DNA from 3 places in the Bradyrhizobium sp. BR14999 genome. Region 2 is predicted to be linked to each of the others. Evidence: riboswitches for the same ligand, from Rfam matches in the RefSeq annotation. Region 2 holds a riboswitch; each other region holds the start of a gene.
What was found. Region 2 has a riboswitch for fluoride ahead of ACR9YP_RS35370 (MFS transporter). Riboswitches for the same ligand answer to the same signal wherever they lie in the genome.
Positions count from the first base shown of each region.

Region 1: another riboswitch for fluoride. It lies ahead of ACR9YP_RS08190 (cation:proton antiporter); the one in region 2 lies ahead of ACR9YP_RS35370 (MFS transporter).
Region 3: another riboswitch for fluoride. It lies ahead of ACR9YP_RS08175 (MutS-related protein); the one in region 2 lies ahead of ACR9YP_RS35370 (MFS transporter).

Region 1 covers NZ_CM148536.1:1,765,553-1,775,684, reverse strand. The annotation lists gene ACR9YP_RS08235 (DUF2182 domain-containing protein) at 1-177, opposite strand, end outside; gene ACR9YP_RS08230 (DUF1326 domain-containing protein) at 241-873, opposite strand; gene ACR9YP_RS08225 (aminoacyl-tRNA deacylase) at 1,513-1,983, shown strand; gene ACR9YP_RS08220 (CBS domain-containing protein) at 2,098-2,520, shown strand; gene ACR9YP_RS08215 (TRAP transporter substrate-binding protein) at 2,798-3,937, shown strand; gene ACR9YP_RS08210 (TRAP transporter small permease subunit) at 4,033-4,701, shown strand; gene ACR9YP_RS08205 (TRAP transporter large permease) at 4,698-6,446, shown strand; gene ACR9YP_RS08200 (DUF190 domain-containing protein) at 6,611-6,961, opposite strand; gene ACR9YP_RS08195 (universal stress protein) at 6,993-7,412, opposite strand; gene ACR9YP_RS08190 (cation:proton antiporter) at 7,424-8,755, opposite strand; fluoride riboswitch at 8,739-8,799, opposite strand; gene ACR9YP_RS08185 (histidine phosphatase family protein) at 8,953-9,576, shown strand; gene ACR9YP_RS08180 (MutS-related protein) at 9,605-10,132, opposite strand, start outside.
Region 2 covers NZ_CM148536.1:7,573,638-7,583,769, forward strand. The annotation lists gene ACR9YP_RS35360 (hypothetical protein) at 1-277, opposite strand, end outside; gene ACR9YP_RS35365 (DUF1194 domain-containing protein) at 456-1,319, opposite strand; fluoride riboswitch at 1,568-1,645, shown strand; gene ACR9YP_RS35370 (MFS transporter) at 1,774-2,982, shown strand; gene crcB (fluoride efflux transporter CrcB) at 3,002-3,391, shown strand; gene crcB (fluoride efflux transporter CrcB) at 3,398-3,826, shown strand; gene ACR9YP_RS35385 (DUF190 domain-containing protein) at 3,829-4,170, shown strand; gene clpS (ATP-dependent Clp protease adapter ClpS) at 4,214-4,519, shown strand; gene ACR9YP_RS35395 (adenylate/guanylate cyclase domain-containing protein) at 4,523-5,713, opposite strand; gene aroC (chorismate synthase) at 5,828-6,916, opposite strand; gene ACR9YP_RS35405 (histidine phosphatase family protein) at 7,041-7,640, opposite strand; gene fabI (enoyl-ACP reductase FabI) at 7,714-8,523, opposite strand; gene ACR9YP_RS35415 (sigma-70 family RNA polymerase sigma factor) at 8,695-9,183, shown strand; gene ACR9YP_RS35420 (anti-sigma factor family protein) at 9,287-10,057, shown strand.
Region 3 covers NZ_CM148536.1:1,754,889-1,765,020, reverse strand. The annotation lists gene ACR9YP_RS08180 (MutS-related protein) at 1-422, opposite strand, end outside; gene ACR9YP_RS08175 (MutS-related protein) at 531-2,180, opposite strand; fluoride riboswitch at 2,164-2,225, opposite strand; fluoride riboswitch at 2,320-2,379, shown strand; gene ACR9YP_RS08170 (hypothetical protein) at 2,531-2,989, shown strand; gene eno (phosphopyruvate hydratase) at 2,982-4,271, shown strand; tRNA gene ACR9YP_RS08160 (tRNA-Phe) at 4,349-4,424, opposite strand; gene yacG (DNA gyrase inhibitor YacG) at 4,609-4,791, opposite strand; gene ACR9YP_RS08150 (Maf-like protein) at 4,910-5,539, opposite strand; gene ACR9YP_RS08145 (arsenate-mycothiol transferase ArsC) at 5,696-6,163, opposite strand; gene ACR9YP_RS08140 (UPF0262 family protein) at 6,170-6,667, opposite strand; gene hisD (histidinol dehydrogenase) at 6,664-7,959, opposite strand; gene ACR9YP_RS08130 (DUF2948 family protein) at 8,222-8,671, opposite strand; gene ACR9YP_RS08125 (alpha/beta fold hydrolase) at 8,940-9,764, opposite strand; gene ACR9YP_RS08120 (hypothetical protein) at 9,895-10,132, opposite strand, start outside.

The sequences.
Region 1 (10,132 bases), 3.0 Mb from region 2:
ATAGAGCGGCGTCCACGGCATTGGCGCCATGTCCGGCATGTCGGCCATCATCTCGGTGTCCATGCTGGCGCCGCCGGCGAGATAGGCCCAGGCGAGTGCCACCACTGCGGCGGTCCCGATCGCGACGATCAGCCGGTCGCGGTGGAGCAGGTGTTCCAGCATCAAGCGCCCCTGCATGGACTTGTCCAGCATAGTGATGAGGAGCTGACACCGAGATCTTGTCTCGATGTCAGCGCCGCATCATGCCGCAACGCCCTCGGGCGTCTGCACGACATTGGCGAGCGAGCTGTGCGTGCCCTTGGTCTCGAACGGGATCGCACCGGTCGAGCGGATGTTGGCGGACGCGACCTCGGCAGCCCTGTGCTCGAACCCTTCGGGCATCACCACCTGGATGCGGTGCGGCTGACCCGTCACCGGATTCTTGATCGGCTCGACGTCGGTTTCGAGCACGCCCGTGACGACGAGTTTTGCGACGCGTCCGTCCTTGTCGAAGGAAAATTCGAAGGGCGCAAAAATCGGATCGTGAATGGTGGTCACGATCAGGCTGAAGATGTGGAATAGCGTGCCCTCGGCCGAATGCTTGCCCGACAGAATGTTGAACAGCGCCTGCTGTTGCTCCGGTGTGGCGCGCTCGTCGACGATGGGCTGCATCTTGCCGTTGCCTTCATGTAGCGCGCCGGGGAAATCTACGACCACGGCGAAACAGAGGCCATCGAGCTTGACGCCCTCAAAATGTCCCGCGGTGATCCGCATGCCGACCATGCCCTTGCAGTATCCGTGGGTGGGGGGAGCATTGAAATCGCAGGGGCAGCCAAACGCGCAGTTGCAATTCTTCATCCATTCGCCTTCGAGACGCCAGTCCGATGCAGCCATGGCACATCTCCCAATGTGAGCGGGGAACGCGGCAGCCGTAGAGGATTTTGTTCAGCGTTATGTCGAGGCAATGCGAAAAAGCGCGAGCGGGATCGAGTCCGATCAGAAGGCCGGCATCGCGGGAAAGTCTGTGGCCAGCTGCCATTCACTGTCCCTATGGCCAAGAGCATATCAGCGGCAGCCGGGCGCGTACAGCGAACGGACGCGGCAGAGCAGCCGGGCTTTTAGGACGTCCGAAATCAGAGGAATGGAGCTCCATTTAAAATAAGGCTGCGAACTCCCATGCGATTGAAATATCTAAATAATTCCAACCAACCGCCTCCCCGCTCACGGCCGTAGCGACGGCGAGTGCTTTCCATGAAGGCGGGATTGGCCTCGTCTTGCCATCACACCGAACCGTCCCTGGCAAAAAAGTCCGTGCAGCGGCGGCGTGCTTGGATAGCGCTGGCGTGGCGCGTGCGTTGCGGCCGCCGCGCCTGAGATCACGGATGAGGTGAGCGCGGCGCGCTTCGAACGTCCGACTCAGTTGCGGCATTCGAGGGCAAGGCCTATGCTGAAGGCCGGCAATCACGCAGCCGCCCATCGTGCGGCGGGGGCAGCTTCACGGTGGATGGTTGCATCCATCCGAAAGGCGAAGCCATGTCCATCGCCCCCACACTGCATCGGTATCTGGCTGCCGAGAACATCCAGTATGCCGAGATCCCGCACGATCTCACCATGTCATCCACGCGCACGGCGCAGGCTTGCCACGTCTCGGGCGATCGTCTCGCCAAGGCCGTCGTGCTGCGGCACGACGGCGGCTATATGCTCGCGGTCGTGCCGGCATCGCACCATCTCAACCTGCCGGACTTGAAGGAGAGGCTTGGCGAGGATCTCGCCATGGCCAACGAAACCGAGATCAACCAGCTGTTCATGGACTGCGCGCACGGAGCCATTCCGGCGGTCGGTCGGTGTTACGGGCTCGATCTCATCGTCGATGACAGCATCCGGGCCCAGCCCGAGGTCTATATCGAAGCCGGCGATCACGAGACGCTGCTCCAGCTCACCCATGCGCAGTTCGAGCGCCTGACGGCCAGTGCACCGCATGGACGCTTCAGCATGCATGACTGACGCGGCGTGGCGGCAAGATAATCCCGGTACGCACCGTCACGGCGTGCGTGCGGCCGCGTCCGGTTCGATGTATAGTCAATTCAGCGGGGGCTGCGTTCGCAACGGAGGTCCTCCATGAAAGTCAGAGACGTGATGCACAAGGGCGTCGATTGGGTCAGCCCCGACACCCCGATCATCGAGATCGCGAAGTTGATGCAAGGGCACGACATCGGCTGCATTCCGATCGGCGAAGGCGACCATTTGGTCGGAATGGTGACCGATCGCGACATCGTCTGCAAAGGTCTTGCGAGCAGGGACTTCAACGCCGCGCGCATGACGGCGCGGGATGTGATGACCGAAGGTATCCATTGCTGCCGGGAAGACGATGATCTGGCGAAAGCCGTGCATCACATGGAGACGCTGAAAGTCCGCAGGCTACCCGTGATCAACAAGAGCAAGCGGATGGTCGGCATGATCAGTCTCGGTGATATCGGCCAATCCGCCACCCCTGATCTGTTGACGCAATGCGTCAAGAGCGTGTCGGCCCATCATCATTGAGGGCAACGCCGGCTCGATTCCGAACCTTCGTCGGATCGCTCGCAGATCCGGCGCGCGCCGAGTTCTCTCGAGCCTGCATTGAGCGCACTGTTCACCGCAGTTCGGCTTCGCCGCACTCGGCGGCGAGCGCTGCGGCGCGTCATCGCCGCAGTCCGCGTCGTAGCGTCGCATCATTCGGAACATTCTTGCCAAACCCCCTGCGCAAGACTTTGACTTGTTCCAATAAAAAAGCAGCTGATCCGCAAGGGATCGCTATTCCAAAGGGGAGGAGGCAACCATGACCAAATCAAAGAAGGGCAGCACTTCGAGTCGCCGCGGCTTTCTCAAGGTCGCTGCTGCGGGGGCCGCCGCGACGGTAGCCGCGCCGAGCGTCGTCAGCGCCCAGGGGCCGATCAGCATGCGCTGGCAAAGCACCTGGCCGTCAAAGGACATTTTCCACGAATACGCCCTCGACTACGCCAAGAAGGTCAACGACATGACCGGCGGCGATCTCAAGATCGAAGTGCTGCCGGCAGGCGCTGTCGTGCCCGCCTTCGGCCTGCTCGATGCCGTGTCCAAGGGCGTGCTCGACGGCGGCCATGGCGTGCTGGTCTATCACTACGGCAAGCAGACGGCGCTGGCGCTCTGGGGCTCGGGACCGGGCTTTGCGATGGACGCCAACATGCTGCTGGCCTGGCACCGCTATGGCGGCGGCAAGGAGCTCCTGGAAAAGCTCTACGCGTCGATCAACGCCAACGTTGTCTCGTTCCCCTACGGTCCGATGCCGACCCAGCCCTTCGGCTGGTTCAAGAAGCCGGTCGCAAAGGTCGAGGACGTCAAGGGCCTGAAATTCCGCACCGTCGGCATCTCGATCGACGTGTATTCGGGAATGGGTGCAGCCGTCAACGCGCTGCCCGGCGGCGAAATCGTAGCTGCCATGGACCGCGGCCTCCTGGACGCGGCCGAGTTCAACAACGCCACCTCCGACCGCGTGCTCGGCTTCCCCGACGTCTCGAAGGTCTGCATGCTGCAGAGCTTCCACCAGAACGCCGAGCAGCTCGAGATCATGTTCAACAAGGACAAGTACAACGCGCTGCCGGACAAGATGAAGGCGATCATCGCCAATGCGGTGGACGCGGCTTCGGCCGACATGTCGTGGAAGGCGATCGACCGCTACTCCAAGGACTATGTCGAGCTGCAGACCAAGGACAACGTCAAGTTCTACAAGACCCCCGACGCCATCCTGAAGCGGCAACTCGAGATCTATGACGATGTGGCGAAGAAGAAGGCGGCGGAGAACCCGTTGTTCAAGGAGATCGTGCAGTCGCAGATCGAGTTCGCCAAGCGTGCCACGCAGTGGGAGCAGGATACCGTAGTGAACCGCCGCATGGCCTACGATCATTATTTCGGGCCGAACGCTGCGGCCAAGAAGATCTGATGACGAAATAAAGCTGGCAAGGCGCCGTCCGGACCACCCGCCGGACGGTGCCTTGTGCTATGTTGGGGGTCATATTTAATGCCGAACCTTATCACATGAGTGTACGGCGCTTACTGCACACGATCGACGGCATCTCCACCTGGGTCGGCAAGGCGACAGCCTGGCTGATGATCCTGCTGATGAGCGTGGTCTGCATCGAAGTGTTCAAGCGCTACGCCGTGAACATGCCGACGGCGTGGATCTTCGACGCCGAGAACATGATGTACGGGTCGCTGTTCATGCTGGCCGGCGCCTATACGCTGGCGCAGAACGCCCATGTCCGCGGTGACTTCCTTTACTCCTCGATGCGTCCGCGCACGCAGGCCGCGCTCGACCTCGTTCTCTACTTCGTGTTCTTCATCCCGGGCATCGCCGCGCTGATCTATGCCGGCTACTTCTACGCCGCGGATTCCTGGGCCATCAACGAGCATTCCAACGTCACGGCTGAGGGGCCGCCGGTCTACCATTTCAAGACCGTCATCCCGATCGCGGGCGCGCTGATCATGCTGCAGGGGATCGCCGAGATCATCCGCTGCATCGTGTGCCTGAAGACCGGCGAATGGCCGAGCCGACTTGCCGACGTCGCCGAGACCGACGTCATCGAGGAGCAGCTCGCGCACTCTGAATTCGTGGACGAGGAATCACGCAAGCTCGCCATCGAGGGCGCGCAGCGCATCGATGAATTGGCGCGGCAGCGCGGCATGGGCGGGGACCTGAACACATGAGCGATCCGGCACTCGGCCTGTTGATGCTGACGCTCATCGTCGTCGTCATCATGATGGGCTTCGCCACGGCCTTCACTCTGATGGGCCTTGGCATGTTCTTCGGCTTCATCGCCTTCTACGACCCGTCGCAGAACTGGACGCACAACAAGGTCTTCGAGCTGATGGTCCAGCGCAGCTACGGCGCGATGACCAACGACGTACTGATCTCCATCCCGTTGTTCGTGCTGATGGGCTATGTGATGGAGCGCGGCGCGCTGGTCGACAAGATGTTCTATTCGATCCAGCTCGCCTTCCGCCGCCTGCCCGCCTCGCTCGCGGTCACGACCCTGATCGTGTGCACGTTCTGGGGCATCGCCTCCGGGCTCGTCGGCGCGGTGGTGGTGCTGATGGGCGTGATCGCCTTCAACCCGATGCTGCGCGCCGGTTATGACGTGAAGCTCGCCTCCGGCGTCATCACCGCGGGCGGCACGCTCGGCATCCTGATCCCGCCTTCGGTGATGATCATCGTCTATGCCGCGGTCGCCGGCCAGTCCGTGGTCAAGCTCTATGCGGCGGCGATGCTTCCCGGCTTCTTCCTGGCCTTCCTCTACCTCGTCTATGTCGTGGCCTGGGCGATGATCAACCCGAAGATCGCCCCGGCGCTGCCGGAGGAACAGACCCGCGTCAAGGTGCCGGAATGGATCAGGAATTTCGCGACGCTGTATTCGCCGAACCTGTTCGTCGGCCTGTTCAAGGCGCTGCTCTCGCCCGCAAAGGCGAAGATGCTCCAGATCGACGGCAAGCCGATGGGCTATGGCGCGATCGTGCAACACTTCCTCATTTCGCTGGTGCCGTTCCTGATGACCGCAGCCGCGCTCGGCACGGTCTGGTGGTACGTCGTGATCCACCAGCAGCCCGGCGCCGCGAGCGAAGCCGTCGAAGGCCTGCAGCAGCTCGGCAGCCCGGTCGAGCCGAAGGAGCTGTCGCCCGCCGAAAAGGGACCGGACACCCAGTTCTACATCTGGTTCGCGATATCAGCCGCCGTGCTGGCGGCGTGGACGGCGCGCTCCTACTTGCGCATGGACGGCGAGCGCTTCGAAGTGTTGAAGCTCTTGACGTCGTCGGTGATGCCGCTCGGCATCCTCACCGTCGTGGTGCTGGGGGTGATCCTGTTCGGCATCACGACCGCGACCGAGTCCGCCGGAGTCGGCGCCGCCGGGGCCTTCATCCTCGCTATCCACGCCCGGACGCTCGACTGGAAGCGCACCAAGGAAGCAGTGTTCCTGACCGCAAAGACGACCGCGATGGTGTGCTGGCTGTTCGTCGGTTCGGCGCTGTTCTCGGCGGTATTCGCCATTCTCGGCGGTCAGGCGCTGCTGGAAAGCTGGGTGCTGTCGCTCAACATGACGCCCGTGCAGTTCATGATCTTGTCGCAGGCGATCATCTTCGTGCTGGGCTGGCCGCTCGAATGGACCGAGATTATCATCATCTTCGTGCCGATCTTCCTGCCGATGCTGAAGCACTTCAACATCGATCCGATCCTTTGGGGCACGCTGGTGTTCGTGAACTTGCAGGCCGCGTTCCTGTCGCCGCCGGTCGCGATGTCGGCGTTCTATCTCAAGGGCGTCGCCCCGAAGCACGTTACGCTCAACCAGATCTTCGCCGGCATGATGCCCTACATGCTGATCGTGATCCTGTGCATGGTGATCATGTATCTCTGGCCCGGCATGACGCTGTGGTTGCCGAACTATCTCTACGCGAGTTGAGGCGCAGCGGGGAGCACCGGGCGCTGGTCCACTCAGGGAACCAGACGCAATCACCGACGCGACGAACCGCTATTTATCCTAGGTTTGGTGGCGTGAGCGCTTGACATAGTGGCCGGCTGCACCGCCATCGCAGGAGCCCTGCTTTCCTGCTCCGCGGCGGAATTTCAACCTGGCACGGGTCTCATTTCGGTCCCGTACTGCAGGACCTGCACCTTCTCCATCGTGATCAGCCCGCTGCTCATCATGCCGTCGAGGACGGGGAGAAAGGCATCGATCTTCTCCTGGGTGTCGACGATCTCGACAACGAGCGGAAGGTCCTCCGACAGACGCAGTATCTTCGCCGTGTGCAGGCGTGCGGAATGGCCGAACCCCAGCCCGCCTCGTAGCACTGTCGCGCCGGCCAAGTGCATCTCCCTTGCCTTCAGCACGATCGCCTCGTGCAACGGGTGATGGCCCGCGTGATCATTTTCACCAAAGAAGATCCTGAGTAGGACGGCTTCTCGCGGTAGCTGCATGTTCAAACCCCATTGCTGCGTCAAGACCCTCTCATTTCACGACCAGCACCGGGCACGCGGCGAGTTGCACGATGCGATCGGCTCGACTGCCGATGAGCCGCTCGTAGAGCGCCGAGTGTCCCGTGGCGCCAATGACCAGTAGATCGGCTTTCAGCTTGGCTGCGAAGTCCACGATGTCCCGCACCGGATGGCCGGCCACCACATGGGTGTGAAGCTCGACGTGGCTCTGTTCGGCCAGGCTTCGCGCCCGCTGAATGACCGAGTGATAGCGGCGCGCCGCCGTGCCGGTCTCCTCCCGAACCTCCTCGATAAATTCGGGCATGTAGTCAATCTCCTCCACGCAGATCATGTGAAGTTCGGCGCTGTTCTGTGTGGCCATCGTTATGGCAAACGCCAAGGCGTGGAATGCGTGCTCGGAACCGTCGTTGGCATGCAGAATTCTGCTGAACATAGCTGCCTCCATCATTCGGCGCGGCGCGCAGCGGGCCGAAGAGGTCTTAGGGGCTCCTCCTCAGCGTGCTGCGAACTGGTGTCGGGCAGCAGATGGTGAGGAAGATAGAATGCATTGGCGATGACTGTGGGTATCACGGCGCTGCCGATGACTGCGGCGACGAGCGCGGAATATTGGCCCTGGTTGATGATGCCATGTGAAAGGCCAAAGAGTGACGAGATCGTCCCAAAGGTCAGCCCGGTCGACATCAAAAGCGTCGTGTACATCGCCTCTCTGTTGGGAGAGCCAAAATACTTGGTGACGGGGTAGACACCCACGACCTTGGTTGCGATCTTGATCACCAGGAAGAAGAGGAATGCCGCCGGTGCAGCAATCAGCGCCGGCACAGACACAAACGAACCGGCTCGGATGAAGTAGAACGGCGTCAGCAATCCGAAGGTAAGAGTGCGCAGCCGGCGCACCAGGGCGTGGTCCTTTCCAACAGTGCCTGCGAGTACCATCCCGATCAGGTAGGCCGGAAGAACGGCCTCGCTGTCCGCCCACGTCGCCAGCGCCCCCATTCCGAACAGGCAGAGCAGCAGAAATTTCGTCTCCAGTTCGGACGGGCGTCCCCCATACAGCCGGAAGAACCGGGGGGTCAGCCAGGGCAGCACGCCGAAGACCACCACGCCAGTACCGAGAAAGATCAGTGTCTTTATCGTGAACGGAGAAAAGATCAGGCCGAGCGCAACCACCGTCCCGAGGTCCGTGACAAAGCAGGCGGCCAGAACTGTCTTGCCGTACTCGGTGGTGTTGAAGCCGAATTCGATCATCACGGCATAAACCACCGCCACCGAGGTGGTCGACATGGCGACACCTGCAAGCCAACTCGGCATAACGTCCCAGCCGAGCAAGTAGTGCGCCGCAGCGGTGCATCCGATGAATGGAAAAAAGAAGCTGGCAAGCCCCACGGCTGCCGCCTCTTTCCACTTCAGCTTGAATACGACGGGGTCAAGTTCCGCACCTGCTAGGAAGGTCAGCACAATCGCGCCGACGCCCGAAAGGAATTTGACCCAGGACTCTTCGGTCCCGAGCACCGCCGATCCAATGGCGGCACCGATGATGAGTTGTGCGATCGTTCCGACCACGATCTCCGACAGAGCGGTCGAGATCCGGAGCCAGATCGACAGAAGGCTGGCGATCAGCGCCAAGCCCAACCACAATGCCGCCAGAGCCCAAACACCCGTCATCAGCGCCTCCAAGAACACGACGGCGATGCGCCGTCCGGAGAACTCACGTGCTGGATGCTTGGAAGGATTTGAAGCAAGCGCTCCCACCGACGGCAAGCGTCCGGTAGGAGTCATCAGCCTCATCGGCGGTTACGGGGGACCCCATCCCCTGAATTTTCGTCAATTGTAACTGGGAATCAGGCCATAGCAAGCGCGGAAAGCCGCCGTCAGGATCAGGACGATACCACGAAAGGCTCCGACCAGGCGCTGAACGATCCTTCGCGCTCGCGAATGGAAGAGGTAAAATGCGAGCGTCACTTACGGGGTTGAACTTGACCAAAATCCTGCTGGTCCGTCACGGTCACGTCGAAGGTATTCGTCCTGCCCGCTTTCGCGGACGAGAGGACCTGCCTTTGACCGGGCGAGGCCAAGCCGAAGCGCTCGCTGTCGCGCAGCGGATCGCGTCCAAATGGCGGCCGGAGCGGGTCTACACCAGCCCGCTGTCGCGCTGCGTCGCCACCGGCGCGGCCATCGCCACTGCGTGCGAGATCGAGGCGGAGAGCATTGAAGCGCTCAACGACATCGATTACGGCGCGTGGAGGATGAAGACCCATGAGGAAATGGCAGCTTCCGAGCCGATGCTTCACGCGACCTGGTTCAATACGCCCCACCTGATGCGATTTCCGGGAGGCGACTCCCTTCAGGACGTCGTTGCGCGCGCAGCGGACGCAGTCCGGCTCGCGCTCGAACGACACCCCTCTGGCACCGTCGTTCTGGTTTCGCATGATAGCGTGAACCGGGCGCTGCTTTTGCAGGTCGCGGACCTGCCGCTCTCCTCCTACTGGCGGCTCACGCAAGAGCCCTGTTGCATCAACGAGATCGAGATAACCAGCGATCGGATTCGTGTTCTTGCGATCAACGAGACCGCCCATTTAGACGGGATCGATCCGGCCTAGCTCAGCACACCGCCTCTTCTCGCCCAGGTTATTGAGCCGCTGACAGCCGACGGGATTGCGTCGACTGCTCGTCCCCTCCAAATACGTTCGCGTAGAGATCTTCCCCATAGCTCGTTTGCAGCGGCGTGGCTTCGATCAGCCGGAACGTCCGCGTGCCGTCCGGCTGGCGCTCCGACCGCAGGAACAGCGCATTCGGAAGCTTCTTCTGATGCATACGATGCGCGAACTGGTGCAGATGCGTCACGTAGCCGACCTTCACTCCCTTCTCCAGCAAGGCGGTCGTGATCTGCATCGCGATTTCCGATCCTTCCCGTTCATTGGTCGCCGCGAACGACTCATTCATGAGCATCATCGCGCCCGGACCAAGATGCTCAACGAGCTCGCTCATCCGGCTCAGCTCTTCGTCGAGCTTTCCACTCTCCATCGCGGCATCTTCTTCGCGCTTGAAATGGCTGAACAGCGCGGTCCGGACCTCGGCCGAAAACGTCTCCGCCGGGACGAACACGCCCGCCTGCATCATCAGTTGGGCGAGGCCCAGACTACGCAGGAACGTCGA
Region 2 (10,132 bases):
AGAACAGCAGCACCATGTTCTTGCCGTCCTTGGTGCCGACCGTGACCCCGCCAAAGGTGATGAGCGTGCCCTTGACCTCGGCAAAGCCGCGCTCGGTGTGGCCGTTATGGGTGTACTCGACCTGCGCCCGGGCACCGCGGATGTTCACGACCTTGAAGCCGACGGGCTGGTTGTTGCCCACCCAATTGCCCTTCCAGTCACCAAGCAGCGCGCTCTGGTGATACAGCCGCTCGTTGGCGGGAGAAATCTGGCTGGTGCTCGACGTGACGATGGCCATGGTCTGCTCGGTGGACGGGTTCGACGAACCCGCTCTCGTTCGCGCGCCCGACAGCAAAGTCAAAACTGCGATCGGAAACGAACTGAAACAACCGGATTAGGGCCATGTGCCGGTTAACGAGCGGTTAAATTCAACCGTCGGGCGAGATGAAGCGAAAGGTCCCAACCGGCGTGCGCTATTAACGGCCCCAGCGGTCCGACCAGATCTTCTCGCCGATCATGCAACTGACGCGCGGCTCCTTGTCCGCAACCCGCATCACGGGGCGCTCCGGCATGCGGCCAGCGACCTCCATCAGCAGCTTGGTGCGGATCGCTTCCTTGAACTTGTCGCGATCCTTGATCGTGATGACGAAAGAGCCGGGACCGCCGATGACGCAGTCCTCGTAGTAGAAGTCGAGATTGTCGATATCCATGGTCGAATAGGACGGCTCCTTGACCATGATCGGCAGACCGTTGATGACGATGCCCTTCTCGAGCGCGGCATCGCGCGCCACCGTGACCGGGATGCCATTGTTGTTGGGGCCGTCACCGGAAATGTCGATCACGCGACGCAAGCCCCGATATGGATCCTCGTCGAACAGCGGCATCGCAAACGTGATCGCGCCGGAGATCGAGGTGCGCGAGGCACGCCGGATCGGCGTCTTCATGATCTCGGCGGCAACCGCATCCGCGGTCTCGGGGCCGTCGATCAGGCGCCAGGGGATGATGATCTTCTGGTCGCTGGAGGCGGCCCACTCGAAATAGGTTACCGCGATCCGGCCGTTCGGACCGAGCTTCAGCGCCTGGAGGAATTCTTTGGACTGGATCGCCAGCGCGTAGCCTTCGCGCTGGACCGCGAGCTCGTCCATGTCCATGGAGTAGGAGACGTCGACCGCGAGGATCAGTTCGACGTCGACCGTCTGTGCATCCTTGTCGGCAGCCAGCCGCTGCGGCTGATTCTCAAGCGGCTCGAATTTAGGTCCTGGCGCCGCGATGCCCGCGACGTCCCCTCCGGCAAGCACGCCGGCCACCAGCACAGCCCCGATCGAGAACAGCAAGCGCATCGCAGCGGTCTCCCGTCGTATGACGCGATGGTGACATGCAATCGCCTTGCCGCAAAGTGCGAAGATCGCTTGCGCTTCACATTCGAGTTAGGAACGACGTGCTCGCCGCCGTGTTGCCTCGCTTCGCGCGACTGGAACACACAGCGAGACCGGCACCGTCGTTCCAGAGCTCGCGACGCGCGCAGAATGACGCCTAGGGACAGCGCGGCCGGCCCACTTGTCCGCCGCAATTTCCATGCTAGGCTGGATGCACAGATGGGGATGGAGTCCCCCGACAACCGCCCGGCGGTCGATGATCGTACTGGGCTGATGACTCCTGCTTGAGGTGGGGCAATCTTTGAGCCTCTGCCTTTGGTGGGAGCATGGACCGACCCGCCGATGGCGGGTTTTTTGTTGCCTGGTGGCGAAGGCAGGAAACTGGGCCAGCAAGCCAAGGCCAGGAGAAAGTGAAGACGTGACCACGACGACACCGAATGCTGCGCGCGCCACCTTACCCAGGGGAATCTGGGTGCTCGGCTTCGTCTCGATGCTGATGGACATCTCCTCCGAGATGATCCATGCGCTGCTGCCGGTCTATCTCGTCACCGCGCTCGGCGCCTCCACGCTCACGGTCGGCTTCATCGAGGGCATTGCCGAGGCGACCGCCTCGATCACGAAGATCTTCTCCGGCGCGTTGTCGGACTGGCTCGGCCGCCGCAAGCTGCTCGCCGCGCTCGGCTACGGGCTGGCCGCCTTCACCAAGCCGCTGTTTCCGCTCGCCCCGAGCGTCGGATGGCTGGTGGCGGCACGCTTCATCGACCGCGTCGGCAAGGGCATTCGCGGCGCGCCGCGCGATGCGCTGATCGCCGACATCGCTCCCATCGGCCTGCGCGGCGCGAGCTTTGGCCTGCGGCAATCGCTCGACACCATCGGCGCCTTCGTCGGGCCGCTCGCGGCCATCGGCATGATGTGGTGGACGGCTGACAATTTTACGATCGTGTTCTGGGTGGCAGTGCTGCCGGCCTTTCTGTCCTTCGGCCTGATCGCCTTCGCCGTGCACGAGCCGGAGCCGGATCCGAACCGAAAACCTGCAACGAACCCGCTCAATCTTGCCGCGATGCAGCAGCTCGGGGCAGTCTACTGGCGCGTCGTCGCGGTCGGTGTCGTGTTCACGCTGGCGCGCTTCAGCGAGGCCTTCCTGATCCTGCGCGCGCAGAACATCGGGCTCAACCCGATGTGGGTGCCGGCGGTGCTGGTGCTGATGAACGTCACTTATGCGCTGTCGGCCTATCCCGCCGGCGTGCTGTCGGACCGGATCAACCGCACCGGCCTGCTCGCGCTCGGCCTGGTCTTCCTCGCCGGCGCCGACCTCGCGCTGGCACTGCTCCCGAGCCTTGCAGGCCTCGCGCTCGGCGTCGTGCTGTGGGGGCTGCATATGGGGCTGACGCAAGGCCTGCTCTCGGCCCTCGTCGCCGATGCCGCGCCGCCGAGCCTGCGCGGCACCGCATTCGGCTATTTCAACCTGCTCACGGGCCTGGCCCTGCTGGCTGCGAGCGTGATCGCCGGCGCGTTGTGGGATGCCTATGGTCCGGCAGGCACGTTCCTGGCGGGACTCGGCTTTGCCCTGATCTCGCTCATGGGGCTGCTTGCCGTCGGCAACGGTCTGGCAGCGGAGCAAGAATGATGACGGGGAGGCTTTCGTCGTGCTGAGTGGGGTGCTTGCGATCATGATGGGTAGCGTGCTCGGCGGCTGTGCGCGCTATTTCGTGTCCGGCGCGATCGCGCGGCGATTGGGCGAGACGTTTCCGTGGGGCACCATGACCATCAATGTCACCGGCGCCTTCCTGATCGGCATTTTCGGCGCGCTCGCGACCCATCCCGGCTCGGCCTTCGCCACGCCCACCCCCTGGCTGTTCGCGGTGACCGGCTTTCTCGGCTGCTACACCACGGTGTCCTCGTTCAGTCTGCAAACCCTGACGCTGGCGCGGAGCGGCGAGCCGCTCTCCGCGCTCGGCAATGTCGTGCTCTCGGTCGGGCTGTGCCTTGCAGCCGTCAGTTGCGGCTTCCTCCTCGCGGACAGGCTTGGAGGATAGAAGCGCATGGCCGTCCCCTCCTCCGCCGAGCGCTGGCGTAGCGCGATACTCTACGCCTGGGTTGCCGCCGGCAGCATCGTCGGCGGACTGACCCGTTATCTGGTCGGTCTCGCGCTCGACACCGGACCGGGCTTTCCCTTCGCCACGCTGTTCATCAACGCCACGGGATCGCTGATCATCGGCTTCTACGCGGCGCTGACCGGCCCCGACGGCCGCATGCTGGCGCGTCCGGAGCACCGGCAGTTCGTCATGACCGGGTTCTGCGGCGGCTACACCACGTTCTCGACCTTCAGCCTGGAGACCTTCCGACTGCTCCACGGCGGCCTGAAGTACACGGCACTTGCCTATGTCGCAGCGTCCGTCATCTGCTGGCTGGTGTCGGCGTGGCTCGGGCATATGATGGCGAGCCGCTACAACCGCTTGACAAGGAGTTGACCATGCAAATCCCCGCTCAGGCCGTTTTGCTTCGGATCTTCATCGGCGAGAGCGACCATTTCGACGGCAAGCCGCTCTATGAAGCGATCGTGATGACCGCGCGCGAGCGGCACCTCGCCGGTGCCACCGTGCTGCGCGGTCCGATGGGCTTCGGCAAATCGAGCCGGCTGCACACTTCGAAGATCCTGCGACTTTCGGAAGACCTGCCGCTGCTGATCGAGATCGTCGACAGCGAGGACAACATCAACGCATTCCTGCCCATCCTGGATGGCATGATGTCGAGCGGCCTGATCACCTTGGAGAAGGTGCAGGTCCTACAATATGGTGCGAAGGCCGCGAGCTGATCGCTCCAGCAGGAACCCGAGCCCGCCGTGTCCGGGAGGCGGAATGAACGATACTGTTACCACACCGAAAACCAGGACGAAGACCAAGGTCGAGCGGCCGCGGCTGCACAAGGTCATCCTGATCAACGATGATTACACGCCGCGCGAATTCGTCACCATGGTGCTCAAGGCCGAATTCCGCATGACGGAGGATCAGGCCTACAAGGTGATGATCACCGCGCACAAGCTGGGCACCTGCGTCGTCGCCGTGTTCACCAAGGACGTCGCCGAGACCAAGGCGACGCGTGCCACCGATGCCGGCCGCGCCAAGGGCTACCCGTTGCTGTTCACGACGGAGCCGGAGGAATAAAGCTCAGCCCACCAGCGCGTGCGTTTCTTCGGCCAGCCCGTACACGCGCTGTGCCTTGGAAAATCCTGCGATCGGAAATTCGCCGAGCTCGTGCCAATCGTGGTGGCAGACATTGGCAAAACCTTCCGAGGCCACAACGGTCCGCCCCAGCCGCCCCGTGATCTTCTCCAGCCGGGCCGCGAGATTGACGGCGGGGCCGATGCAGGTGAAGTCCAGCCGGTTGCCGCCACCGATATTGCCGTAGAGGATGTTGCCGATGTGCAGCGCGACGCCAAAGCGGAAGCGCTCGACGACATCGCCGACCGGAAACGCGAGCTGCTCCACGCTGGCGCGCGATTCACGCGCCGCCTCCAGCACGCGCGCGCAGACATGGGCGGCATCGCCGACATATTCGTCGATCGGAAACACTGCGAGCAGGCCGTCGCCCATGAATTTCAACACCTCGCCGCCGTGGCCCCGGATCGCGGTGACCTGGCAATCGAAATAATGGTTGAGGATTGCGACCACCGTCTCGGCTGGCAGCCGGTCCGACAGCGCAGTGAAGCCGCGCAGGTCCGAGAGCCAGATCACCGCCTGCATGGTGTCGGTGTGTCCACGGCGGATCTGGCCGCCGAGAATGCGTGCGCCGGCGCGGTTGCCGACATAGGTGTCGAGCAGCATCTCGGCGGTGCGTCGCAGGCTGATGATCTCGCTGACGCGCGCGAGCGGCGCTATGATGCTTCGGATCGCCGCGATGTCGTCGTCGCTGAAGCCGCCGGGATACTGCGTGATCCAGCTCGTGGCGTGGATGGAGCCATCGAGAAAAGGCACCGGCACGGCAATATAGTCGGTCGCGCCTTCGGCGCGCATGTCGTCGAGGAACGGAAATCGCTTGCTGTCGGGATCGCTCGCGCGTCCCCTGACCTCCACCCCCTGCTCGAACACGATGCGGAGCGGGCTGCGGGCGAATTCGGGCGTCTCCAGGATCTCGAAATCGACGCTGCCGATTTCGACCTCCCCACCCTGCCGCCAGATGAAGTTGCGGCCGAAGATTTCCGGATGCAGCGTGCGGATGAAGATGCCGAACCGCCACACTGGCAGGCCGGCCGCGACCAGACGTTCGCAGAAATCGGCGATCATCTCGGCCGGCTCTAGCGACGACCAGGCACCGCCGATCAGCCAGTTGCAGATGCGCTGGAGCTCGGAGCTGTTCATGCCCGCATTTGCGGACGAAGTTGTGGGCCCGTCAAGCTGCGCGGTGGGCTAGTACCGCGACAGGGCGCGTTATCCGCGGTGTGCTCACCTCTCCCTACGGGAGAGGTGAAAGAACTAGCGTCCCACCTGCCCGCGATCGCGCAAAAAGTGATCCGCCAGCACGCAGGCCATCATGGCCTCACCGACGGGGACGGCGCGGATGCCGACGCAGGGATCATGGCGGCCCTTCGTGACGATCTCGGTATCAGTGCCCTTGCGATCGACGGTGCGGCGCGGCTGGAGGATCGACGAGGTCGGCTTCACGGCAAAACGCACCACCACCGGCTGTCCGGTGGAGATGCCGCCCAGAACACCGCCGGCATGGTTGGAGAGAAAGCGCGTGCCGTCATTGCCGGTGCGCATCTCGTCGGCGTTCTCTTCGCCGGTCAATTCGGCCGCGCCAAATCCGGCGCCGATCTCGACGCCCTTCACGGCGTTGATGGTCATCATCGCGGCCGCCAGATCGGAATCGAGCTTGGCATAGATCGGCGCACCCAGGCCCGCCGGCACGCCCTCGGCGACGACTTCGATCACCGCACCGATCGAGGAGCCGCTCTTGCGGATGCCGTCGAGATAGGTCTCGAAGAAGGCGGCCTTGTCCTTGTCGGGACAGAAGAACGGATTTTTCCCGATCTCGTCCCAGTCCCATTTGGCGCGGTCGATCTTGTGCGGGCCGATTTGCACCAGTGCGCCGCGCACCTTGACGTCGGGCAGCACTTTTCGCGCGATCGCCCCGGCGGCAACGCGCGTCGCGGTCTCGCGCGCCGAGGAGCGCCCGCCGCCGCGATAGTCGCGCAGGCCGTACTTCGCCTCATAGGTGAAGTCGGCATGACCGGGGCGAAACTTGTCCTTGATCTCGGAATAGTCCTTCGAGCGTTGGTCGGTGTTCTCGATCAGGAGCCCGATCGGGGTGCCCGTCGTCACCTGCACGCCGGTCTCCGGATGCGCCATCACGCCGGACAGGATTTTGACCTGGTCCGGCTCCTGGCGCTGGGTGGTGAAGCGCGACTGGCCGGGCCGGCGGCGGTCGAGATCGCCCTGGATGTCGGCCTCGGTGAGCGGGATCATGGGCGGACAGCCGTCGACCACGCAGCCGATCGCCACGCCGTGGCTCTCGCCGAAGGTGGTGACGCGGAACATGTGGCCGAAGGTGTTGAAGGACATCCGTCTCTACTCGTCAGTCAGTTCTGACTTGTGGTGGTAACGCGGGGGAACACCCGGGTCAAACACACACTCGGTGATTCCGGGGCGATGCGAAGCATCGAACCCGCAATGACCGCGTTCCAGGCTAACTAAACTTCTCCAGCCGCCGGTCGCGGAACACATAGACGGCGCCTTGCTCGATATAGAGCTCGGCGGCACCGGCGGGGGTCTCGATGCCCAAAGCTACCATCAGGGCCCGGCAGGTGCCGCCATGGGCGACCGCGACGGTATCGATCAGAAGCGACTCGTACCAATCGAGCATACGCAGCTGCACGGCCGCATAGGTCTCTCCACCGATTGGCGCGACCGTCCATTTGTCGGCGAGGCGCCTTGCGTAGACCTCGGGATCGGAGGCCTCGCTTTCGGCCAGTGTCAGCCCCTCCCAGGTGCCGTAGCCGATCTCCCGCAGGCGGTCGTCGAGCGAATAATCGGCAAGCGGCATTTCAAGCTTGCGGCGGACGAGTTCCATGGTCTGGCGCGCACGCCCGAGTGGGCTCGACACGTAGGGCAGCGCCGCCTTGTCCTTGCCGTCGCGCCTCAACAGATCGGCGAGAACGCCGGCTGCGTGCACGGCCTGTCCGCGGCCACGTGCATTCAGTGGAATGTCCTGGGCGCCCTGGAGCCGCCCGAGCGCGTTCCACTCGGTCTCGCCGTGGCGCAGGAAATAGATCGTGGGCACGGGCATTGCGGTTCGAAGGCTAGTCTTGTTCGAGCATGATCTTATCGGAAAACCGGTTCCCACTTTTCCGGATCATGCTCTACCCGCCGAGTGAGATATCCGGCGCGTCCGGGCGCTTCATGCCGAGCACGTGATAGCCGGAATCGACGTGGTGCACCTCGCCGGTCACGCCGCGCGACAAGTCGGAGAGGAAATACAGCGCACTGCCGCCGACATCCTCTGTCGACACGTTGCGCCGCATCGGCGCGTTGTACTCGTTCCACTTCAGGATATAGCGGAAATCGCCGATGCCGGAGGCGGCGAGCGTCTTGATCGGACCTGCCGAGATCGCGTTGACGCGGATGTTCTTCTCGCCGAGATCGGCGGCGAGATAGCGCACGCTGGCTTCCAGCGCAGCTTTCGCCACGCCCATGACGTTGTAATGCGGCATCCATTTCTCGGCGCCGTAATAGCTGAGCGTGATGAGCGAGCCGCCATCCGTCATCAGCTTCTCGGCGCGCTGCGCCACCGCGGTAAACGAATAGCAGGAGATCAGCATCGACTTCGAAAAGTTCTCCTGCGTGGTGTCGACATAGCGGCCGTCGAGCTGCTCGCCATAGGCGATCGCGTGCACCAGGAAGTCGATCTTGCCCCACTTCTCCTTCAGCACCGCGAAGGCGGCGTCGATGGTGGCGGCATCCGTGACGTCGCAATGGCCGAGCACGAGACCGCCGACCTCCGCGGCGAGCGGCTCGACGCGCTTCTTCAGCGCATCGCCCTGATAGGTGAAGGCGAGCTCGGCACCGGCCGCGCGGCATGCCTTGGCGATGCCCCAGGCGATCGATCGGTTGTTGGCAACGCCGAGGATCACGCCCCGTTTGCCCTGCATCAGACCTGAATTCTGCGCCATTTTTTCAACGTCCCATCGAGCGGGTTAAGGTCTGGAGGTACACCAGCCCTCCTTCGCGGTACAGTCCTAATACGCGGCGTTAACGCTGTTTCGAGCACCGGAATAGCCGTTTCATTCGGGTGTTATGATCGTTGTGGCGCTCGCGCCGAACACCGGGACGTGAAAACCGCAATGAATGCGTTTCGCCAGAGTGTGGAAACCATGATCCCGGCGTTGCGCCGCTATGCCCGCGCGCTCACGCGCGATGCGGATGCGGCCGACGATCTGGTACAGGATACGTTGGTACGCGCGCTGCGTTCGGAGCGTCTGTTCCTCGGGGGCGACGTCAGGAGCTGGCTCTACACGATCCTGACCAACCTCAACAAGAACCGGCGGCGCTCACTGGCCAGGCGGCCGCAATTCATGCCGCTGACGGAGAACAACCCGGATGCCAGCGGGACTGAGGCCGAAGGGCGCGACATCGAGAAGGCGCTGGCGACGCTGGTCGAGGAGCAGCGTTCGGTGCTGCTGCTGGTGATGCTGGAGGGCATGAGCTATCGCGAGGTCGCCGACATTCAGGGCGTGCCGATCGGCACCGTGATGTCGCGCCTGGCGCGCGCCCGCGCCCACGTCAAAGCCTCGCTCGAGGGCGCGCGCCCGGCGCTCAGGCGGGTGAAATGATGGCAGGGCTGATGCATCTCGTGTTGTCCGCCCACACGCAGATGGAGCGAGCGGCGTTGAGCCACGAAGGACATTTTGGGCCGCAGAGCCAGAGACGACCGATATGAACGACCGCAACATTCCGATCACCGAAGACGAGCTGCACGCCTATGTCGACGGCGAGCTGCCGGCCGAACGTCGCGCCGACGTCGAGGCCTGGCTTGCCGCCCATCCTGACGAGGCCGAGCGTGTGCAGTCCTGGCGCGCCATGGCCGACATGCTGCACGCCCGCTACGACTCCGTCGCCCAGGAGCCGGTGCCGGCACGGCTGGAGCTCGAGCGGCTGGAGCGCCGACCCCGGCAATGGCTCTATGGCGCCGCCGCGGCTGTGCTGGTTGCTTTCGTCGCCGGCGGCACGACCGGTTGGATCGCGCATGGCGCCGCCAACGCGCCCTCGACCTTCCAGAGTTTTACGGCGGACGCGCTCGACGCCCACCGCCTCTACGTCGTCGAGGTCCGCCACCCCGTCGAGGTCGGCGGCAACGAGCGTGACCATCTCCAGGCCTGGCTGACCCGGCGCTGCGGCTGGACCGTGTTCGCGCCGAACCTGGAGGCGAGCGGGCTGAAGCTCGTCGGCGGCCGGCTCTTGCCGGGGCCGAAAGGTCCGGCGTCGTTCCTGATGTATGAGGGCGCCTCGGGCGAGCGGTACACGATCTACACGGCCAAGACCGAGAACGGCGCGACGCAGATGCGCTACGCCAAAACGGACAAGGACGGGGCGCTGTTCTGGGCCGAGCGCGGCGTCGGTTACGTCGTCAGCGGCGGCGCCGACCGCGACCGGCTGACCAAGGTGGCGCAGGCCGTTTACGACCAGGCAGAGAAGCACGGTACCTAGACAACCCGCGCTATCGCGATGCCTCGATTCCGACATCGAAAATTTGGAATCAGGACATCGACGCGTCTCAGAATC
Region 3 (10,132 bases), 3.0 Mb from region 2:
TACGGATCGCTCAGTTCAGCCCGGAGCATTTCGAATAATCTGGAGAATCCTCGTGAGTTGAACCGTCCAATGTTCCGGTCGGCCAAGGCTCGGAGCTTCCGTAAGGCCGGAACGAAGATGTCCAATATTTCGACGGCATGCGACAGCGTGCCGGTAGGGTAGCGCGACATCGGCGACCAATAGTGCTTTCTTTCGGCTTTCAATGCCTCGACCACGATGTCGTATGCCCGTCTGAGAGTCGGCCCGTGCTGCAGGCAGTCTCGCAGCACGTCCTGGCGATATTCGATCACGTCGAGTTCGCAAACTCCGTTGAGCAGCCCGACCAAGGCCACTTCCAACAGGAAGGCGTCACCACCGGCCATCGTGTTCAAGAGGATATCAAGTCCGAGATCCTGGTTCAGGGCGGCATGATTCCAGGGCAAGGCTTGATTGAGATCCAGTCCCGGCTCCTTCTGCCGGGCATAGGATCGATCTCGCCGCGATAGCAGCAGCGTCGGGTCGAAATCGCGCTGGATACAGCAGGAACGCCTTCATGGCTTGATGCGCTCCTTTACGCGCTGATGCGTCAGACCGTATTTCTGGGCGATCGCCATCGCATAAGCCAGGCCATCGGCAGTCCGCCGCTCGATCTTGAACGTGCGGACTGCCGGCTGGTCCGGTACAACCGTGCTCACCATCGAAACGGTCTCCGGACCGAACGTCGACAGCTCGTCGACGAACGTGACCCAGACGCCGAGCACATCCATGGCCGCGAGCTTCGTCATGACCTTCTGACTGAGGAATGTCTCGTCGCGAATCGTCGTGGAGGTGAAGATCTCATTCAAAATCACGATGGAGCGCCGCGTGACCCGCTTCAGGATCGAACGGATCCGAACCAGGTCGTCTTCCAGTTTGCCGCGTAGGTTTTCGACCTTCTCTTCCCGTTCGAAGTGCGTGAAGATCTGGTCGACCAGGTAAAGCTTGGCCCCTCGCGCCGGGACCGGGCATCCCAGGCTTGCAAGATAGTGCAATTGTCCGACCATGCGGGCGAAGGTCGTCTTGCCGCCCTGATTGGGTCCGGACACCACAATGAGCCGCTCCCTGCCCGTCAGATCAAAATCGTTGCAGACAACCGGTTTCTGCTCACCGACGTGTTTCAGCGCGAGCGCAAGGTCGAACCCCTCCCGGCAATGGACCTGTTTGGAGTTGTCGGAAACCTCGGGCAGGCACAACCGTAGTCCGGCCTGTTCGAGCCTCGTCGTCTGTTTCAAGTAAGCGAGATAGAACTGGACGTCCCTATCGAATCCTACGATGGCCTTGTCGAGAAATTCGACTTGCCGAGCGCAGAACGCTAGCAGGCGAGCAAACGGCTCCGGATTGAGGCGCGCCACCAACTGAAGCACTTTGGCTTCGATGTGGTTCATGTCCTCCGGCGCATCGTTGAATTTCGAGCGGTAGTCTGTGGCGGCGCCTTGCTTGAATCTCGCGAACGTCGCCTCAACTTCCGCGCTGTAGTCCGGCTCATCCTGGAGGTTCTTCACCGTGAACGAGGCCTCACGTATCACGATGCCGTATCTGACCTGCGACAGTTGGTCAGAGATGCTCTTGGCTTCATCGCGGAGAGCAACGAAATTGTCCTGCGCAATGTAGCCGGTCAGATAGTCGCGAATGCTCAGGAGCGCTCGGGACTTCATCTGAGATCGCGTCAGATCCGTCGCCAATTGATCGACCGCATTGCAGTAGATCTCTATTGCGTGGAGAAACCACATCTGCTTGTGAAATCGGTCGTAGAGCTTGGCCGATAGCGCCTTGTGGATCCGGGCATCCCTCATTCGCTCGGCGAAGTGTCTGATGTTGTCGAGGAGAGCCGGGTCTTCGAGATCGCGGAAGACTTCGTGACGATATTCAATGGCTTCAACCCGCTGCAGCGGGACGTGAAAAACAGGCTTGATGGCGTATTCTTCAAAGCCGGCCGTTATCGCGGCCACCAGCTGATCCAGATTCAGATCAGCGAAGAATTCTGGCGCTGCACTTTCCGGAGCGGCCGTAGAGTCCTCGGGCCGATCGAAGAGGACGCTTGGCACGATATCCGGCGCGCTTGGATGGCGTTCGCGTCCGTCAGACTCGGCCGTAAGCGGTGGTTGGGGGCGCGGATAAGACACAATAAAACTCCTCCAAAGCCGTGCTTCGGTAGGAGTCATCAGCCCCTCGGGGCGGTTCAGGCGAACCCCATCGCCAACATTGCAAACGAGTATACGTCCGATCTGGTTCCGGTCAACGAGCCACTAGCCGCCCCTCCATTTTCTTGCCCCAAGCGGGCGGCGCAATTAGACTATGCACGATATCGACGGGGATGGAGTGCCCCCGAAACCGCCGCAGGCTGATGACTCCTACCGCGCACCATCTCGGTGGTAGGAGACACAATGGCCGGCGTTCCCTTAGGATCTGATGGTTGCCGGCCTTCGCAAGCGGAGCGCCCACGCGTGCTTTTTTCCGCGTCCATGGTCGTCTGCTCACGTAGCGAGGCGGACCAAGATGGGGGCACAGAGCCATGAGAAGCCTGGCACGCCCCTCATTCTTCCGGATGTTCGACCTCCTCATAACCAGCACGAATCCGGGCATGAAACGATCCCGCTGGACGCATGATGGTGTCGAATTCGAGCGGGAGCGCCATAGTTTTTCGAGCTCCAGACATGGAATCGTCATCGAGATCTTCACCTTGTCCCGGTCAGGTCGCCCCGGCTGGTCGCTGATGGTCACGAAGGAGTATTGGTGGGCCGGACCGGAGGCTACGCCGTTCAAGAACTTGCGATGGGCGCGCCCCCTCGGCGGCCAGCGAAGCGACCTGTTCGACTGGCTGCGCGCGCAGGAGGCGGCACTCGAACGCTCGCTGTCGCTTGAGATGCCCCGCGACCAGGCCGAAGCGAATTCGCGGTCGATGCACGCCGACAATTCCGAGCACTCTTCACTCACCTGGAGTTCGGTCGATCATGGAGACAAAGATGAATAGTCCGCTTCCGGCCATCCAAGCTCTCGATGCATTCGAAATTCTCGACTCGCGCGGCTATCCCACGCTTCGCGTCGTGGCAAGGCTCGACAATGGGCACGCCGGCACGGCTTCGGTGCCGTCCGGCGCCTCGACTGGACGCTACGAAGCGCTGGAGCTGCGCGATGGCGATATGGCGCGGTACGGCGGCAAAGGCGTGCTCAAGGCCGTTTCTCACGTCAATGGGATCATTCGGGATCGCCTCATGGGGATGGCTGCCTGCCCCCAGGAGCCCATCGACACGGCATTGATCGTGCTCGACGGCACCGAGAGCAAGATCAAGCTGGGTGCGAATGCGATCCTTGGTGTCTCCATGGCCATCGCGCGTGCCGCGGCTTCGGCGGCAGGTGTGCCGCTCTACTGCTATCTGGGCGGCGTCTCAGCAACGAGGCTCCCCGTCCCCATGATGAACGTCATCAACGGCGGGCGGCATGCCCAGAATTCGCTCGACTTCCAGGAATTCATGATAGTGCCCCATGGCGCCCCAAACTTTGCGGAAGCCGTCCGCTACGGGGCCGAGACCTTCCACGCGCTCCACGAGCTCCTACACAAGGCGGGGCACTCGACTGCGGTCGGCGACGAGGGAGGGTTTGCGCCCAACTTGAGGACTATCGAAGAGGCTTGCGAATTGATCGTTGAAGCGATCCGCAAGACGGGGTTGCAGCCCGGCACCGACGTTGCCCTTGCCTTCGATCCCGCAGCCAGCACCTTTGCAAATGATGGCAAGTACGTCTTCGCCAAATCCGGTGACAAGACCCTCTCGCGAGACGAGCTGCTTTCTCTCTACAACGGCCTGTTAGACGCTTATCCTATCGTTTCGATCGAGGATGGATTCGCCGAGGATGACTGGGACGGATTCCGCCTGCAGATGGCCGCTTGCGGCGACCGAATCCAGATCGTCGGCGACGATCTTTACGTCACCAATCCTCGTTTTATCCAGAAGGGTATCGATAGCAGAGCGACCAATGCGGTTCTGATCAAGCTGAACCAGATCGGCACGGTTACCGAGACCATGAAGGCGGTGCAGATGTGCCGCGATGCTGGTTGGGGCTACGTAATCTCGCATAGATCGGGCGAGACCGAGGACACGTTCATTTCCGACTTTGCGGTTGCCATGGGCGGTGGACAGATCAAGGCTGGATCACTGTCCCGCAGCGAGCGGCTCGCAAAATACAATCGCCTGCTCGAAATCGAGCGCGAACTTGGCCCTGCGGCGGTCTACGAAAGCCCATTTCTGACGCATTAAGGCGGAGCGAATGCACCTACGGAGCTGTCCGCGAGTTGCGATTCATCTATTTCGGCGTGGTAGCCGCACGAAGATCGTGGTGCCCAGGGGCGGAATCGAACCACCGACACTGCGATTTTCAGTCGCATGCTCTACCAACTGAGCTACCTGGGCGTGCTCCAAGAGAGGGGCCAAAGCCCATCGAGCGGGCGGTTTATAGTGGGCTAGAAGCGGCCTGTCCACCCGGCTTCGCCTGAAGGCTGCGCCGGGCGTGGCCCGGCTGTGCACAAGGTGGGGCGGGCTCGCCGCGGCTGGCACGCGGCGCTTCTTGAGCTCACCAAATCATTGATATCGCTTGTTATTCCACGTCATCGGTCTCGTCGTCGCGGCCGGGGATGACGTAGGAGCCTTTCAGCCAGCGGTTCAAATCGACGTCGCGGCAGCGCGAGGAGCAGAACGGGCGGGTGGCCTCTGACTGCGGCTTGCCGCAGATCGGGCAGGTCTTGAGGGGGGCGGCGGGCGTTTTGACGTGATCGTTCATGGTCGGAGCAGCTTACACGAGGTGAGGCAGGTCAAGCGCCGGCCGGCAAACGAGTTCCTCGGGCGAGGGCGCATGCATGGGGTTGTTTTCGCGTTTTTTGTCGGCGGCGCTGTGGTGCTCACACCGCGGTGCCGTTGAGCCAGCCGAAGCGGGTCGGAAAGCCCTCGCCGCCGAGCAGGGCCGTGGTCTCGTACAGCGGCAGGCCGACCACGTTGGTGTAGGAGCCGACCATCTTGACCACGAACGAGCCGGCGATGCCCTGCACGGCATAGCCGCCGGCTTTGCCGCGCCATTCGCCGGAGCCGATATAGGCCTGGATGTCGTCTTCCGAGAGGCGCTTGAATCGGACGCGGGTCTCGACCAGGCGCTGGCGGAAGGCCTCGCGCGGCGTCACGAGGCAGATCGCAGTGTAGACCCGGTGGTTGCGGCCCGACAGCAGCCGCAGGCACTGCGCGGCTTCGTCGACGAGGTTGGCCTTGGGCAGGATGCGGCGGCCGACCGCCACCACGGTGTCGGCAGAGAGGATGAAGGCGCCGCGCAGCTCGTCATCCAGCTGCACCGATTTCAGCGCCGCATCGGCCTTGGCCCGGGCGAGGCGGTTGGCGCAGGCGCGCGGCAGCTCGCCCCGCTTCGGCGTCTCGTCGACGTCGGCCGGCCGGAGCGCATCCGGCTCGATGCCGGCCTGGTTGAGCAGCGACAGGCGTCGCGGCGAACCGGAGGCAAGTACGAATTTGGGGCGGCCGAGCATCAGGTGATTTGGGGGATGAAGCAGGGAGTGAATTTCGCGCGGAACCTATCGGAAGGGGGCCGGTTTCACAACCCGGGAACCGGAGGTTTGGTGATTCGAGGTTGCCAACACGCGTGTGCCTGCGCTCTGTGACGCGGGTGTTACGGTCGCCGCATGCTACCCGCTCGCCGCACCCGCCTTTGCGAATCGCCGGCGGATGCGCATCAAGAGCTGATCGCAGACCTCGCGATAGGCGGCGAGCTTCTGGTCACGGCTGCCTTCGATGGTGGTGGGATCCTGCGTCGGCCAGTATTCGACGTCGGCGGCGAGCGTGCGGGTCAGCTCCAGTGCCCTGTGGTGCGCCTCCGGCGACAGCGTGATGATGAGGTCGAAGTTCAATCCCTCCCAGTCCTCCAGCTCCTCGAAGGTCTGCGGCCTATGGGCGGAGATGTCCTGGCCGAGCTCGGCCATCACGGACACCGCAAACGGATCGAGGTCGCCCTTCCTGGTGCCGGCCGACCTCACGTAGAGGCCCTGCGGAAACATGTGCTGCAACAGGCTCTCAGCCATCGGCGAGCGCACGCTGTTCATCGCGCAGGCGAACAGCACCGATTGCGGATCGCGTGCGCGTGGGGGCGCAGCCATCCGCTTTTATCCTTTCCAATGCAGGACGGTAATGAGCGTGAACAGCCGGCGCGAGGTCTCGAAGTCGACCCGCACCTTGCCCTTCAGCCGCTCCTGGAGCGTGCGCGATCCCTCATCATGGATGCCGCGGCGGCCCATGTCGATGGCCTCGATCTTGTCCGGCGTCGCGGTCCGGATCGCCTGATAGTAGCTGTCGCAGATCATGAAATAGTCCTTCACGATCCGCCGGAACGGCGTCAGCGACAACAGATGCGCGACGACAGGCGTGCCGTCCTCGCGGCGGATGTCGAACATCAACCGGTTGCCGGTGATGCCGATATGCAGCGTGAACGGGCCCTGCCCGTCGGCGCCGTCGGGCGCGAACAAATTCTGCTCGATCAGGTCGTAGATCGCGATCGCGCGCTCGTGCTCGATGTCAGGCCCGGAACGGCCGATCGAGTCCTCGTCGAGCGTGACGCCGACGATGCGATTGTTGGAGTCGTCCTGTTCGGGCGGCTTTGTCATGACAGATTGAGGCGCAATCCAATCGAGCGCGAATGGGCGTCCAGCCCCTCCGCCTTGCCGAGCGTCATCGCGGCCGGGCCCAGCGCACGCAGCTGATCCGGGCCGCATTTCAGGATCGAGGTGCGCTTCATGAAGTCGTGCACCGACAGCCCTGAGGAGAATCGCGCCGAACGCGCAGTCGGCAGCACGTGGTTGGAGCCACCGACATAGTCGCCGATCGCCTCCGGCGTATGCGCCCCCAGGAACACCGCACCGGCGTTGCGGATCTTTGCGGCGAGCGCATCGGGATCAACAGTCATGATCTCGAGATGTTCGGCGGCGATCGCGTCCGCGAGCGGGATGGCGTCAGCAAGATCCTTGACCATGATGATGGCGCCGAAATCGGCCCACGAGGCGACTGCGATCGCGGCGCGCGGCAGCGTCTTCAGCTGCGCTGCGACCGCCTTCTCGACGTCGGCGGCAAGCCGCGCGGAATCGGTGATCAGGATCGATTGCGCGCTGGCATCGTGCTCGGCCTGTGCCAGCAAGTCCGCGGCGATCCAGTCGGCATTGCCGGTGTCGTCGGCGATCACCAACACCTCGGAGGGACCGGCGATCATGTCGATGCCGACCTTGCCGAACACCAGCCGCTTGGCGGCAGCGACATAGGCGTTGCCCGGGCCAACGATCTTGGCGACCGGCGCGATCGTCGCGGTGCCGTGCGCGAGCGCGGCCACGGCCTGGGCGCCGCCAACCCGGTAGATCTCGGTGACGCCGCCGAGCGAAGCCGCCGCCAGCACCAGCGGATTGAGCTTGCCGTCGGGCGAGGGCACCACCATGACGAGCCGCGCAACGCCGGCGACCTTCGCAGGCACGGCGTTCATCAACACCGAGGACGGATAGGCCGCGGTACCGCCGGGCACGTAGAGGCCGGCGGATTCGATCGCGGTGTAACGCCAGCCGAGCTCGACGCCGAGCGGGTCGGTAAAGCGTTCGTCCGCCGGGAGTTGGCGGCGGTGATAGGTCTCGATGCGGTCGCGCGCGAGCTTCAGCGCATCCAGCGTCGCGGCATCGCAGGCCTTTGTCGCGGCTTCGATCTCGGCGGCGGTGACGCGCAGCCCCGATGCATCCAGCGTCAGCCGGTCGAACTTTGCCGTGGCCTCGAGCAGGGCTGCATCGCCCCGCCTGGCGACATCGTCGACGATCGCGCGCGCGGCGGCCTCGACGTCGGCCGAGACCTCGCGCTTGGCGGCGAGGAAGGCCGCGAATCGCTGGTCAAAATCGGCGCTGCTGCGGTCGAGACGAACGGGCATATTGGCTTGGCTTCTGGCTGGTCTTTTGGGGGGATTGGCTCACCCGACCCCCTGCTCAATGGCGCGGCCGGGAAGCGGCGTCAACCCTTGGGCCCGGCCGTTCCCCTCCGGCGTCGTCCTGGCGACGGCCAGGACCCATTACCACCAGCGGATGTGTGGAGGCGCAATTGGGCCACATCTCGTTTCAACAACGAAGCCTTGGGGTTATGGGTCCTGGCTTTCGCCAGGACGACAGCGGATTGCGTGGCCTTGGCATGCCACCTCACCCCTCCCCCGCGATCCCTGGTCCCGTTCCCAGCGCGTCCGCCCCGAGGTCGGTCAGCTCGCATTCCAGGCATTCGACGTCGAGGCGGATGGCGCCGCCCTGGGCGAACAAAAGCAGGGCGCTGCCGCCGGGCTCCTCGCTGCGGCCGTCCTGGGGGTGAAACTCGATGCCGACGAGGTCCAGGATCTCGTCCGGCGTGGCGAGGTCGATGTTGCGCGATTTGCAGGCAAGCACGCGATCGAAGCGGAGCGCGGCAACCAGCCGGCGCGGCTCGGCCTCGCCTTCCAGCGTCTGCTCCCAGTCCAGCCGGCTCATGCCGATGACAAGCCGCTTCTCGCTCTGCCGCCAGATGATGTCGGAGGCCTGGACACGGGCGTCCTGGACATGGGTCGAGATCACCGCGAGATCGTCAGCATCGAGTGCGATCAGTTTGAGTTGGGGACACATCGCCGGCGCTTCTCCTTCAGGGCGGACAGGACTCAACGCGCGCGGGCGCCGAAATTTCCGCTGCAAGCTAACTGTCCCGTACACTTGAGGCTATTGATATCCTCCCATCTCCAGCACGTTCAGCGGATAGCCCTCCCGGGCGACGCAACCCTCACCCGTCTCGCCGCTACGCCATAGCCGATGCGAAGCATCGGCGTTCTAAGGACGGCGGCCGAAGGCCGCCTATGCCACCCTCTCCCGCAAGGGGAGAGGGTAAGAGTCGTGAAGCTCACTCTTTGAAAAAGGCCAGGAGGTCCGCGTTGATGGTCTCGGCGTGCGTGGTCGGCATGCCGTGCGGGAAGCCCTTGTACGTTTTCAGGATGCCCTTCTTCAGCAGCTTGGCCGACAGCGGCGCGGAATCGGCGTAAGGCACGATCTGATCGTCATCGCCGTGCATCACCAGCACCGGCACCGTGATCTTCTTCAAATCCTCGGTGAAGTCGGTCTGCGAGAACGCGACGATGCCGTCGTAATGCGCTTTCGCGCCGCCCATCATGCCCTGGCGCCACCAGTTCTGGATCACCGCCTCCGACGGCTTGGCACCGGGACGGTTGTAGCCATAGAAAGGACCCGCGGGGAGGTCGCGATAGAATTGCGTACGGCTAGCGGCGAGTTGCGCCTGGAGACCGTCGAACACGCTCTTCGGCAGGCCGCCGGGATTGGCAGGGGTCTGCACCATCAGCGGCGGCACAGCGGACAGGATCGCCGCCTTCGCGACGCGGCTTTCGCCGTGACGCGCGATGTAGTGCACGACCTCGCCGCCGCCGGTGGAGTGGCCGACATGAATGGCGTTCTTGAGGTCGAGATGCGCGGTGAGCGCGGCAAGGTCGTCGGCGTAGTGATCCATGTCATGGCCGTCGGCGACCTGCGTCGAGCGGCCGTGGCCGCGGCGGTCATGGGCGATGACCCGGTAGCCGTGCGTGACGAAGTACAACATCTGCGCGTCCCAGTCGTCGGCCGAGAGCGGCCAGCCGTGGCTGAACACGATCGGCTGGCCCGAGCCCCAGTCCTTGTAGAAAATCTCGACGCCGTCTTTGGTGGTGATGGTGGGCATGGATTGCTCTCTTTCGGTGAAAATCATCTGCGCGACGCGCGAACAAGCACGCGCCGATGATCCGCAGATAGTTGCGCGAGACTCCGAATGCGATGCATCGCGTCAACTGGGAACGTTGAGAATCGTGTGATCAGGCAAACGCCATCGGCCTGAAGCGGCGCCAGGCGCCGATGGTCAGTAGCACGAAGAACACCAGCACGATGCCCTGCACCACGGCGAAGACCGGCCCCGACGGCGGCGCCGGCGGCACGGCGGGTGCAAGCGCGGCGAGCGCCGGCACCTTCAGGAACGACTGGATCACGAGCACGAAGACGTTGAAGTAGAGCGAGACCATCGCGGTCACGATGTAGACCGGGCGCCAGACGCCT